DNA from 3 places in the Acidovorax sp. FG48 genome. Region 1 is predicted to be linked to each of the others. Evidence: predicted binding sites of a transcription regulator. Region 1 holds the regulator's gene; each other region holds the start of a gene.
The links. Region 1 encodes LexA, which represses DNA repair genes until DNA is damaged. Its sites were predicted from a motif close to ACTGTATNNNNATACAGT; they were not measured.

Region 1 (3,373 bases):
CACAGCGCCACAGTGAGACTCAGCCGCGCGAGGTCCTTCACCGGCAATGCCGCACCACGTCCGAAAACCCGCAACTCCAGCAGCAGCAGATTGCCCAGCAGCAACGCAATACCGATGATGTGGACGACCTCCAGCGCGGGGTAAGCCCAGGCGTGTGTCTTGAGTGCGGTGAACACGGCTGCCGGCCCTTTTTAGATCAATGCATCCGCAGCAAATCCAGCATCAGGGCAACCCGCGCCTTCACCGGCGACAGGCCTTGCGAGGCGGGAAGCACATCACCCGGCTTGGGCAGCACCTGCCCCTCCGCGCAGCGGGTGGAGCGCACCACCCGCACTCCGGCGTTCTGCGCGCGCACCAAAGCAGCCTCCAGATCGTGGTGGATCGTGCCATTGCCGGTGCAGGCCACCACCAGGCCCTGCACGCCCTCTCGCACCAGCGCATCCACCGCCCTGCCCGATGCCCCCGCATGGTTCATGACGATTTCCACCCACGGCCAAGTCGCAGCGCTCACTATATTATTCATAGCACCATCGACATTATTTACCGGCACTACTGGGCTATTGCATGCCCAACGGACCACACACTCTTCCACCCACCCCAGAGGTCCAGCATCCCCCGAGCTGAAGGCATTGACGCGGTAGGGATGCACTTTTTGCACATGCCGTGCGCCATGCACTTCACCCGCCGCAACAGCCAGCACACCTGTGGCACCTGGCGCCAATACCGTTGCCACCGCGTCCAGCAGGTTCTGGGGGCCATCGGGGGTCAAGGCTGTGGCAGGCCGCATCGCGCAGGTCAGCACCACGGGTTTGGCGGCGTCCAGCACTTCGTGCAAGAACCACGCCGTTTCTTCCAGGGTGTCCGTACCATGGGTGATGACCAACCCCTTCACCTCCGGGTCATTCAGGTGGTGGGCGCACCGCAATGCCAGCGTGCGCCACACCTCGCCATCCATGTCCTTGCTGTCGATCTGCGCTACTTGCTCTGCAACCAAGGCGCCCCCTGCCAGAGCCTGCAGACCTGGCACAGCCGTCAGCATTTGCTCCACGCCCACCTGCGCGGCGGTGTAGCCAATGTTGTCCCCCGCTTGGGCCGAGGTGCCCGCAATCGTGCCACCGGTGCCCAAAACCACAATTTTTTGCCCACTCACTTGCATACTCCGAAAAACTGGTGAAAAATACAGTTACTGGATTAAAAAACAGTTGTTCATCACTGTAACCGCCCGCACCGGAAACCACCATGCTCGACAACCCCAAACTCACCGCCCGCCAGCAGCAGATTCTGGATCTCATCCAGACCGCTATCGCACGCACCGGCGCGCCTCCCACCCGCGCAGAAATCGCGGCCGAGCTGGGTTTCAAGTCAGCCAATGCGGCAGAAGAACACCTTCAGGCTCTTGCCCGTAAAGGGGTGATCGAGCTGGTCAGCGGCACCTCTCGGGGTATCCGCCTGCGCGGCGACACGGTGCGCTCCATCAACGCCGCGCGCGGCAGCCAGTTCAGCCTGCCCATCCCGGGCCTGTCGCAACTGGTCTTGCCTTTGGTAGGCCGGGTGGCTGCGGGGTCGCCCATTCTCGCGCAGGAACATGTAGACCAGACCTACAGCGTAGAAAACAGCCTCTTCCAGCACAAGCCCGATTACCTGCTCAAGGTGCGGGGCATGTCCATGCGTGACGCGGGCATCATGGATGGCGATTTGCTGGCCGTTCAGTCCACCCGCGAAGCCCGCAACGGCCAGATCATCGTCGCCCGCCTGGGTGACGACGTCACTGTCAAGCGCCTTCGCCGCACCGCCAACGCCATTGAGTTGTTGCCTGAGAACCCCGACTATCCCGTGATCGTGGTGCAGCCAGGTGAGCCCTTTGAGATAGAAGGCCTGGCAGTGGGCCTTATCCGCAACACCATGCTGATGTAGCACGCGCTCAGGGGCCGCACCGTGGGTGGCGGGCGTTTGGTGGACAGATTCTGATCGGTACACCAGCCCTGCGATGCGGATCCCGTTGAGTGCCAACAACTCCCAGGCAATGTGTGATGAATCGGCGGAGCAGTTGCCTGCACCGCAGGGGATGGTCTCGCGCTGCTTTTGGGTGTTCTGGTACTCAGCCACGTTGCAATCCTGCCTATGTTCAACCCCCGACTTTCGGAGTTTTCACATGGGAATTGCTTTGTTCACCCTTTCTGCCCTGCAGAGCCCTGTTCGCAGCCTCAAAAAGCTGTTTGCGAGTGCGGAGCTAGCGTCTGCAGACAAGACGACCCTACCGGCGCAAGCAGAGACAAGAGAGCTCACTGAATTTGGGAGTGCATCGCCGTTTATTTCCCAAAGACGGGCTGCAGACGTTGCAACACTTCATCGTGCTGAACAGCACCAAGGACAACGCGCTCCTCGCGGGAACTGGCCTTTTACGGCCAAACCACCTGCACGAGCGCCAGAAAGCCCTGCCCGTTTGCCCGACACGCAGCGCTCTTTTCTGCCAACGCACATGGCCGGCAGCAAACGGCAAGCTTTCCTATCAGCGGTGGGTACGGCTTCCTGCGGCCCACGAACAACCAAAGTGCTGCGCCGGGCTTCTGACGCCGCAGGTACCGGACGCCTGGTGATTGCAGGCCGCATGGCAGATGTCTGCGCAGAGCTGGACCGCTTGGCGGCATCCGAGGCTCTCAGGGCCTGATTTGCTGGACATTGGGGGGCTAAGGTGGCAAGCGCTCTTTGATATTCCTCACTGTGGCGGCCTTCCCTTCAGACTACGGAGCTACAGCCGATGAGGTGGTGCCAGGATTGCACCCACAGCCCCGAGGCTGGTGCTGAGCCTTACCAAATCTTGATCGACACCAAACACGGAGGCCCACCTGCGCCAATCGTGCGGTCGTGCGGTCGTGCGGTCGTGCGGTCGTGCGGAGTGATAAGGCCATTTCTGTTCTGGTATCTCCGCAGCACTCCGTCACCAAAAACTGGGGGCTTTGGCATGCCCACAGGGCTTGGGTGGTTCTTCTCCGCGCCCACCAAGGCACAATGTCGGGATGAACATTGTGATCCTCGACGATTACCAGGATGCAGTGCGCAAGCTGCATTGCGCATCGCGGCTCGACGCATACACCGCCAAGGTCTACACCAACACGGTCAAGGGGCTGGGGCAGCTTTCGGTGCGGCTCAAAGATGCAGACATCATCGTGCTGATCCGTGAACGGACCCAGATCACGCGCCAATTGGTCGAGAAGCTCCCTCGGCTCAAGCTCATTGCACAAACCGGCAAGATTGGCAGCCACATTGATGTGGCGGCATGTACCGAGCGCGGCATTGCCGTGGCAGAGGGGGTTGGGTCCCCGGTGGCACCGGCTGAGCTGACCTGGGCCCTGGTGATGGCCTCCATGCGCCG
Region 2 (3,373 bases), on a different contig from region 1:
CACACGTGCAGCAGCTCGCCGGGCGTCAGCAGAAACTCAGGCCGGGCGGGGCGCCCCACGGTTTCGTTGCCCTGGGCAAAGGTTTCATAGATCAGCACCCCGCCCGGCGCCACGCTGGCCACGATGGTGGGCAGCAAGGGGCGCCACAGGTAGTTGGTGACGACCACGCCACCAAACTGGCGGCCTGCAAAAGGCCAGGGGCCGTTTTCGATGTCGGCCTGCACTAGCTCGCCCAGCCCTTCGCAGGCGGCCAGCGCCCCGGCCGACCGGTCTACGCCAACCACCGTGTGCCCCTGTTCGCGCAGATGGCGCAGGTGGCGCCCGGCGCCGCAGGCAACGTCCAGCACGGCGCTGTGGGGGGCGATCAGGTGGCTCCAGCGCCGCACCCATTCCGAAGGGGCCTCTGTACCGTGCATACCATGCATGAGACTATAAAAATGATAGCTGCCAGCGCATGACTCACTATCGCTTGCGGCCAAAAACGCTTGAAAATGTTGTGGAGCAGGTCAAAAACACGCCCACATCTGGTCTGCCAGCATCACCATGAATTCGGGCACGGTGTAAAAGCCAAACACCACCAGGCACAGCAGCACGGCCACGGCGCCGCCCAGCCAGCGCAGGGCGCGCGGCGTGGTTTTGCGGGGCGGGGTGGTGTGGCTCATGCAGGGAGGGGGTCCAACAGGTCAGGCGGGTTGTGGGCTGCTGCGCGAGATCGGGCTTTCCTTGACCGGCAAGTTCACCAGCCCGGCAAAAATCCCCAGACCAATCGCGATGTACCAGACGATATCGTAGCTGCCGGTAGCGTCATACAGATAGCCCCCCAGCCAGACGCCCAGGAAGCTGCCGATCTGGTGGCTGAAGAACACAAAGCCGCCCAGCATCGACAAATGCTGCACCCCGAAGATCTGCGCGATGGTGGCATTGGTGGGGGGCACGGTGGACAGCCACAGCGCGCCCATCACCGCTGAGAACACGTACACCGACAGCGGCGACAGCGGCACCAGCAGGAAGATGCTGATCGCCACCGCGCGGGCAAAGTAGATGAAGGCAAGGATGTGGCGCTTGGGCATGCGCTGGCCCAGCGTGCCCGCGATGTAGGTGCCAAATACGTTGAACAGCCCGATCAGCGCCAGCGCATAGCTGGCCACCTGGGGCGACAGGCCGTGGTCCTTGAGGTAGCTGGGCATGTGCACGCCAATGAACACCACCTGAAAGCCGCACACAAAGTAGCCCGCCATCAGCAGATTGAAGCTGGGGTAGCGGAAGGCCTCGCCCAGCGCCTGCGCAATGGTCTGGTCGCGCTTGACCGGGGCCGTGCCCTTGAAGCCCGGCTCCCGCAGGCCAAAGGCCAGCGGCACGATCAGCAGCACCGCCATCGACAACGCCAGCAGCGCCTGCTGCCAGCCCAGGCCCGCGATGAGCCAGCCTTCCACCGGCACCATCAGAAACTGCCCGAACGAGCCCGCTGCCGCCGCCACGCCCATGGCCCAGGAGCGCTTTTCAGGCGCAATCTGCCGCCCCAGCACGCCGTAAATCACCGCATAGGTGGTGCCCGCCTGGGCCGCGCCAATCAGCACGCCAGCCGTCAGTGCAAATAACGTGGGCGTGGGTGACAGGGCCATGCCTGCCAGGCCCAAGGCATACAACACCGCTCCACCGAGCAGGACGCGGAAGGCCCCAAACCGGTCGGCCGCCATGCCCGCAAAGATCCCGATCAGGCCCCAGGACAGGTTCTGGATGGCGATGGCCAGGGCGAACGACTGGCGCGTCCAGCCCATCTCCTGGGTGATGGGAAGCAGCCACAGCCCGAACCCGTGGCGGGTGCCCATGGACAGGGTCACGATGGCCGCGCCGCAGGCCAGCACCTGGAACATGGATAGTTTGGGAGGATTCATATGCATGCGCAGGAATGTAGCCAGATTGTGTGAAACGCGCAGATACACCCGCGACCAATACAGTTGCCGCCAGGGTCGCGCGAAGACTGTCTTTTTATCCAGCTCCAGGGCGGTGGCCGCACTACAATCCGCCGCTATGTCTGCCAAACCGTCTTCTGCTTCCGCCAGCGAATATTCCGAAGGTTCGATCCGCGTGCTCAAGGGCCTGGAGCCCGTCAAGCAGCGCCCGGGCATGTACACCCGCACCGACAACCCCTTGCACATCATCCAGGAGGTGCTGGACAACGCCGCCGACGAGGCCTTGGCCGGCCACGGCAAGAAGATCCGCGTCACCCTGCACGCCGACGGCTCGGTCAGTGTGGAAGACGATGGCCGGGGCATCCCCTTCGGCATGCACCCGGAAGAAAACGCGCCGGTGATCGAGCTGGTCTTCACCCGCCTCCACGCAGGTGGCAAGTTCGACAAGGGCAAAGGCGGGGCTTACAGCTTCTCGGGCGGCCTGCATGGCGTGGGCGTGTCGGTCACCAACGCCCTGGCTACCCGGCTGGAGGCCACCAGCTATCGCGAGGGCAAGGTGGCGCGGCTGGTGTTTGCGGCTGGTGATGTGATCGAGCCCCTGGTGGCCCGGCCGCTGGAGGCGGGCGAGCGCAAGCAGGGCACCTCGGTGCGCGTGTGGCCCGACGCCAAGTATTTCGAATCCAGCGCCCTGCCCATGGGCGAGCTGACCCACCTGCTGCGCAGCAAGGCCGTGCTCATGCCCGGCGTAACGGTGCAGCTGGTCAACGAGAAAACCCGCGACACGCAAACGTGGCAGTACAAAGGCGGCCTGCGCGACTACCTGATGCAGACGCTGAACGGCGATCCGGTGATCCCGCTGTTCGAGGGCGAGGGTTTTGCCGACCGCAACAACGAAAGTTTTGCCGAAGGCGAGGGCGCCGCCTGGGCCGTGGCCTTCACCGAAGACGGTCAGCCCATGCGCGAGAGCTACGTCAACCTGATTCCCACCAGCGCGGGCGGCACGCACGAAAGCGGCCTGCGCGACGGCCTGTTCAACGCCGTCAAGAGCTTCATCGAACTGCACAGTCTGTTGCCCAAGGGCGTGAAGCTGCTGCCCGAGGACGTGTTTGCGCGCGCCAGCTACGTGCTGTCGGCCAAGGTGCTGGACCCGCAGTTCCAGGGCCAGATCAAGGAGCGCCTGAATTCGCGCGACGCGGTGCGCCTGGTCAGCGGTTTTGTGCGTCCGGCGCTGGAGCTGTGGCTCAACCAGCACGTCGAATACGGCAAGAAGCTCGCTGAGCTGGCCATCAAGGCCGCGCAGACGCGCCAGAAGGCGGGCCAGAAGGTTGAAAAGCGCAAGGGCTCGGGCGTGGCTGTGCTGCCCGGCAAGCTCACCGACTGCGAAAGCCGCGACACGGCGCACAACGAAGTGTTCCTGGTCGAGGGCGACTCGGCTGGTGGCAGCGCCAAGATGGGCCGCG
Region 3 (3,373 bases), on a different contig from region 1:
CCTGCTGCGGGCTTTTTCCACGGTGACGCGGTTCGGCGGGGTGTCCCGCGCGGCCGAGGCCCTGCACCTCACCCAAAGCGCGGTCAGCAAACAGGTCAAGGAACTGGAGACCTGGGTGGGCGTGCCGCTGTTCGAACGCAGCCGCAAGCGCCTGGCGCTCACCCCCGCCGGCGAGCGCTACGAAAAGGCGGTGCGTGGCGTGCTGGCGCAGCTGGAGGCCGCCACGCTGGAGCTGATCACCAGCGATGACGGTGGGGGGGCGCTGCACCTGTCCAGCCTGCCCACGTTTGCGGCCAAATGGCTCATCCCACGCCTGCCGCAGTTCCAGCAGCAGCACCCGCAAATCACGCTGCACTTTGTGCCCTATGTGCACAGCTACGACTTCACCCGCCCCGAGCTGGACTGCGCCATCCTGTTCGGCGACGGCCACTGGCCCGGTGCGCACGCCCACCACATCACGGGCAACGAGGTGGCGCTGATCGCCCCCCGCACCAAGGTGGCCGACTGGCCCATCCACACCCCGCGCGATGTGGCCCGCTACACGCTGCTGCGCCACGTGACCGTGCCCGAGGCGTGGTTGCGCTGGAGCGAGACGCACGGGGTGGAGGGCCTCATCGACCCGCTGGCCGGGCCGCAGTTCGACCAGTTTCAGACCATGATCCGCGCCGTGATGGCAGGCATGGGCCTGGCGCTGGTGCCGCGCTGCCTGGTGCAGGACGAAATCACGGCGGGCCTGGTGCGCGAGCCCCTGCCCGATGCCGACCTGCGCGGCGGCTACCGGAGCGATGTGGGTTACTGGTTCTGCTACCCCGAAGGCCGCACGCAGCTGCACGCGCTGCAGTGCTTCAAGGAATGGTTGCTGGCGTGCGCCGAGCCGATGGGGGCATAAAACCAGTTCTTAGACACCCGTATCTCCGCCCGCATAGGCTTCCAGCCCGATCGCCACCACGGTGGCCACGTCATGGCCCACCTCGGCGCGAAACTCTGCCTCGGCCTGCGCCACTGCATCCTGGAACGCTTGCAGCCACGCCAGGCCGGTGGGCGTGAAGCACACGCGGCGCGCCCGCGCATCCAGCGGGTCTGCCTGCCGTGTGACCAGCCCCCAGGCCTCGCACTGGTCCACCAGGTTGGCCATGGCCTGCTTGGTCATGCCCGCGCGCTGGGCCAGGTCGGTCAGCCGGTCGCCCTGCAAGGCCAGGTGCCGGGTGATGTGCACATGGGCGGCCGTCACCTGGTCGCGCGCCGCGAGGTTGGACAAGGCTAGAGGCACCTCCACGTTGCGCGCCATCAGCTGCAGCACCCGCGCGTCGAAGCGGCGCAATGCACTGCCCATCAGGCGGCCTAGGTGGGTTTGGCGCCAGCGGTCGTCCGCTCCCGGGGTGGGCGTGGCGGAGACGGTGGCAGGAGAAAAATCGGCCATGCGATATTGTCAGGCAAACTGACTAAAAATCGCTTTATCTGGATTTCATTGCTCGCATAAACTACTGTTCAAGCATCCAGCCTGTGATTAACCGCAGAGCGGTGCAAGCATCCAACCTGTTGTTTTTCAAGGAGTTTCTCATGGACGTCGCAGTCAAAGGCACCAACCCCGCATTGCCCGTGAACACCGAAAAGGCCAAGGCCCTGGCCGCCGCGCTCGCCCAGATCGAGAAGCAGTTTGGCAAGGGCACGATCATGCGCCTGGGTGAAGGCGAGGTGATCGAGGACATCCAGGTGGTCTCCACCGGCTCCCTGGGCCTGGACATTGCCCTGGGCGTGGGCGGCCTGCCGCGCGGCCGCGTGGTCGAGATCTACGGACCGGAGTCGTCGGGCAAGACCACGCTCACGCTGCAGGTGGTGGCCGAGATGCAAAAGCAGGGCGGCACCTGCGCGTTTGTCGATGCCGAGCACGCCCTGGATGTGCAATATGCCCAGAAGCTGGGCGTGCAGCTGTCCGACCTGCTGATCAGCCAGCCCGACACCGGTGAACAAGCCCTGGAAATCGTGGACAGCCTCGTGCGTTCCGGTGCTGTGGACCTGATCATCGTGGACTCGGTGGCTGCGCTCACCCCCAAGGCCGAAATCGAAGGTGAAATGGGCGACGCGCTGCCCGGCCTGCAGGCCCGCCTGATGAGCCAGGCGCTGCGCAAGCTCACCGCCACCATCAAGAAGACCAACTGCATGGTCATCTTCATCAACCAGATCCGCATGAAGATCGGCGTGATGTTCGGCTCGCCCGAAACGACGACCGGCGGCAATGCGCTGAAGTTCTATGCCTCCGTGCGCCTCGATATCCGTCGCACCGGCACCATCAAGAAGGGCGACGAAGCCATCGGCAACGAGACCAAGGTCAAGGTGGTCAAGAACAAGGTGAGCCCGCCCTTCAAGACAGCCGAGTTCGACATCCTGTTTGGTGAGGGCATCAGCCGCGAAGGCGAGATCATCGACATGGGCGTGAACGCCAAGGTCATCGAAAAGAGCGGCGCCTGGTACGCCTACAACGGCGAGAAGATCGGTCAGGGCCGCGACAACGCTCGCGAGTTTTTGCGTGAAAACCCCGACTTGGCCCGTGAAATTGAAAACAAGGTGCGCGAAGGGCTGGGCATTGCGCTGTTGCCTGGCGCACTGCAGGCCCCGGCAGCGGCTGCCGACGAGTGATTGACGGTTTTTGAAGCCAAATTGCCTGAAGGCGCACATTCCATATGCGCCTTCAGCTATTGAAAATATAGCGTTTGGTCAGCCATGGGATTCACTGCGCTCTCGCTCAAAGGCCGTGCACTGCGGCTGCTGAGCCAGCGCGAACATTCGCGGGCCGAGTTGCAGCGCAAGCTCAGCCCCCATGTGCAAGAGGGCGAAGACCTGGAGGCCGTGCTGGACGACCTGCAGGCCCGGGACTTCATCAGCGAGGCGCGGGTCGTGGAGTCGGTGCTGAACCGGCGCGCAGGGCGCCTGGGTGCATCGCGCATCCGACAGGAGCTGCAATCCAAAGGGCTGGGCGCCGAGGCCGTGCAGCAGGCAGTGGCCCAGTTGCAAGGCAGCGAACTGGAGCGTGCCCGCGAGGTGTGGCGCCGCAAGTTTGGCGAGCCCGCCACCGACCCGCAAACCCGCGCCAAACAGATGCGCTTCTTGCTGACGCGGGGGTTCTCGGGCGATGTGGTGCGGCGCGCCGTGCAGGGCGCCGACGATTCCGACGAGGGATGAGCGCACTGCTCACAAGCAGGGCTTTCGACCCACCTTCGCTAGGGCTGTGGTGTGCTTAGACGCCCAGCATCAGCTGCAGGTTCTGCACTGCGGCGCCACTGGCGCCCTTACCCAGGTTGTCCAGGCGCGCAATGACCACCGCCTGCCGGTATTGCTCGTTGGCAAACACGCGCAACTCCAGCTTGTTGGTGTC

Region 2: the regulator LexA is predicted to act here: its motif matches at 1,981-1,998, upstream of ACODSU_RS09960 (DNA topoisomerase IV subunit B).
Region 3: the regulator LexA is predicted to act here: its motif matches at 1,484-1,501, upstream of recA (recombinase RecA).

Annotation. Positions count from the first base shown of each region.
Region 1 is NZ_JBMDJH010000002.1:74,850-78,222, reverse strand. It holds gene ACODSU_RS03315 (hypothetical protein) at 1-176, opposite strand, end outside; gene ACODSU_RS03310 (asparaginase) at 197-1,156, opposite strand; gene lexA (transcriptional repressor LexA) at 1,240-1,914, shown strand; gene ACODSU_RS03300 (D-2-hydroxyacid dehydrogenase family protein) at 3,018-3,373, shown strand, end outside.
Region 2 is NZ_JBMDJH010000005.1:234,929-238,301, forward strand. It holds gene ACODSU_RS09945 (class I SAM-dependent methyltransferase) at 1-416, opposite strand, end outside; gene ACODSU_RS09950 (hypothetical protein) at 507-662, opposite strand; gene ACODSU_RS09955 (MFS transporter) at 684-1,901, opposite strand; gene ACODSU_RS09960 (DNA topoisomerase IV subunit B) at 2,032-3,373, shown strand, end outside.
Region 3 is NZ_JBMDJH010000001.1:214,341-217,713, reverse strand. It holds gene ACODSU_RS01000 (LysR substrate-binding domain-containing protein) at 1-889, shown strand, start outside; gene ACODSU_RS00995 (MarR family winged helix-turn-helix transcriptional regulator) at 899-1,420, opposite strand; gene recA (recombinase RecA) at 1,561-2,637, shown strand; gene recX (recombination regulator RecX) at 2,722-3,180, shown strand; gene argC (N-acetyl-gamma-glutamyl-phosphate reductase) at 3,236-3,373, opposite strand, start outside.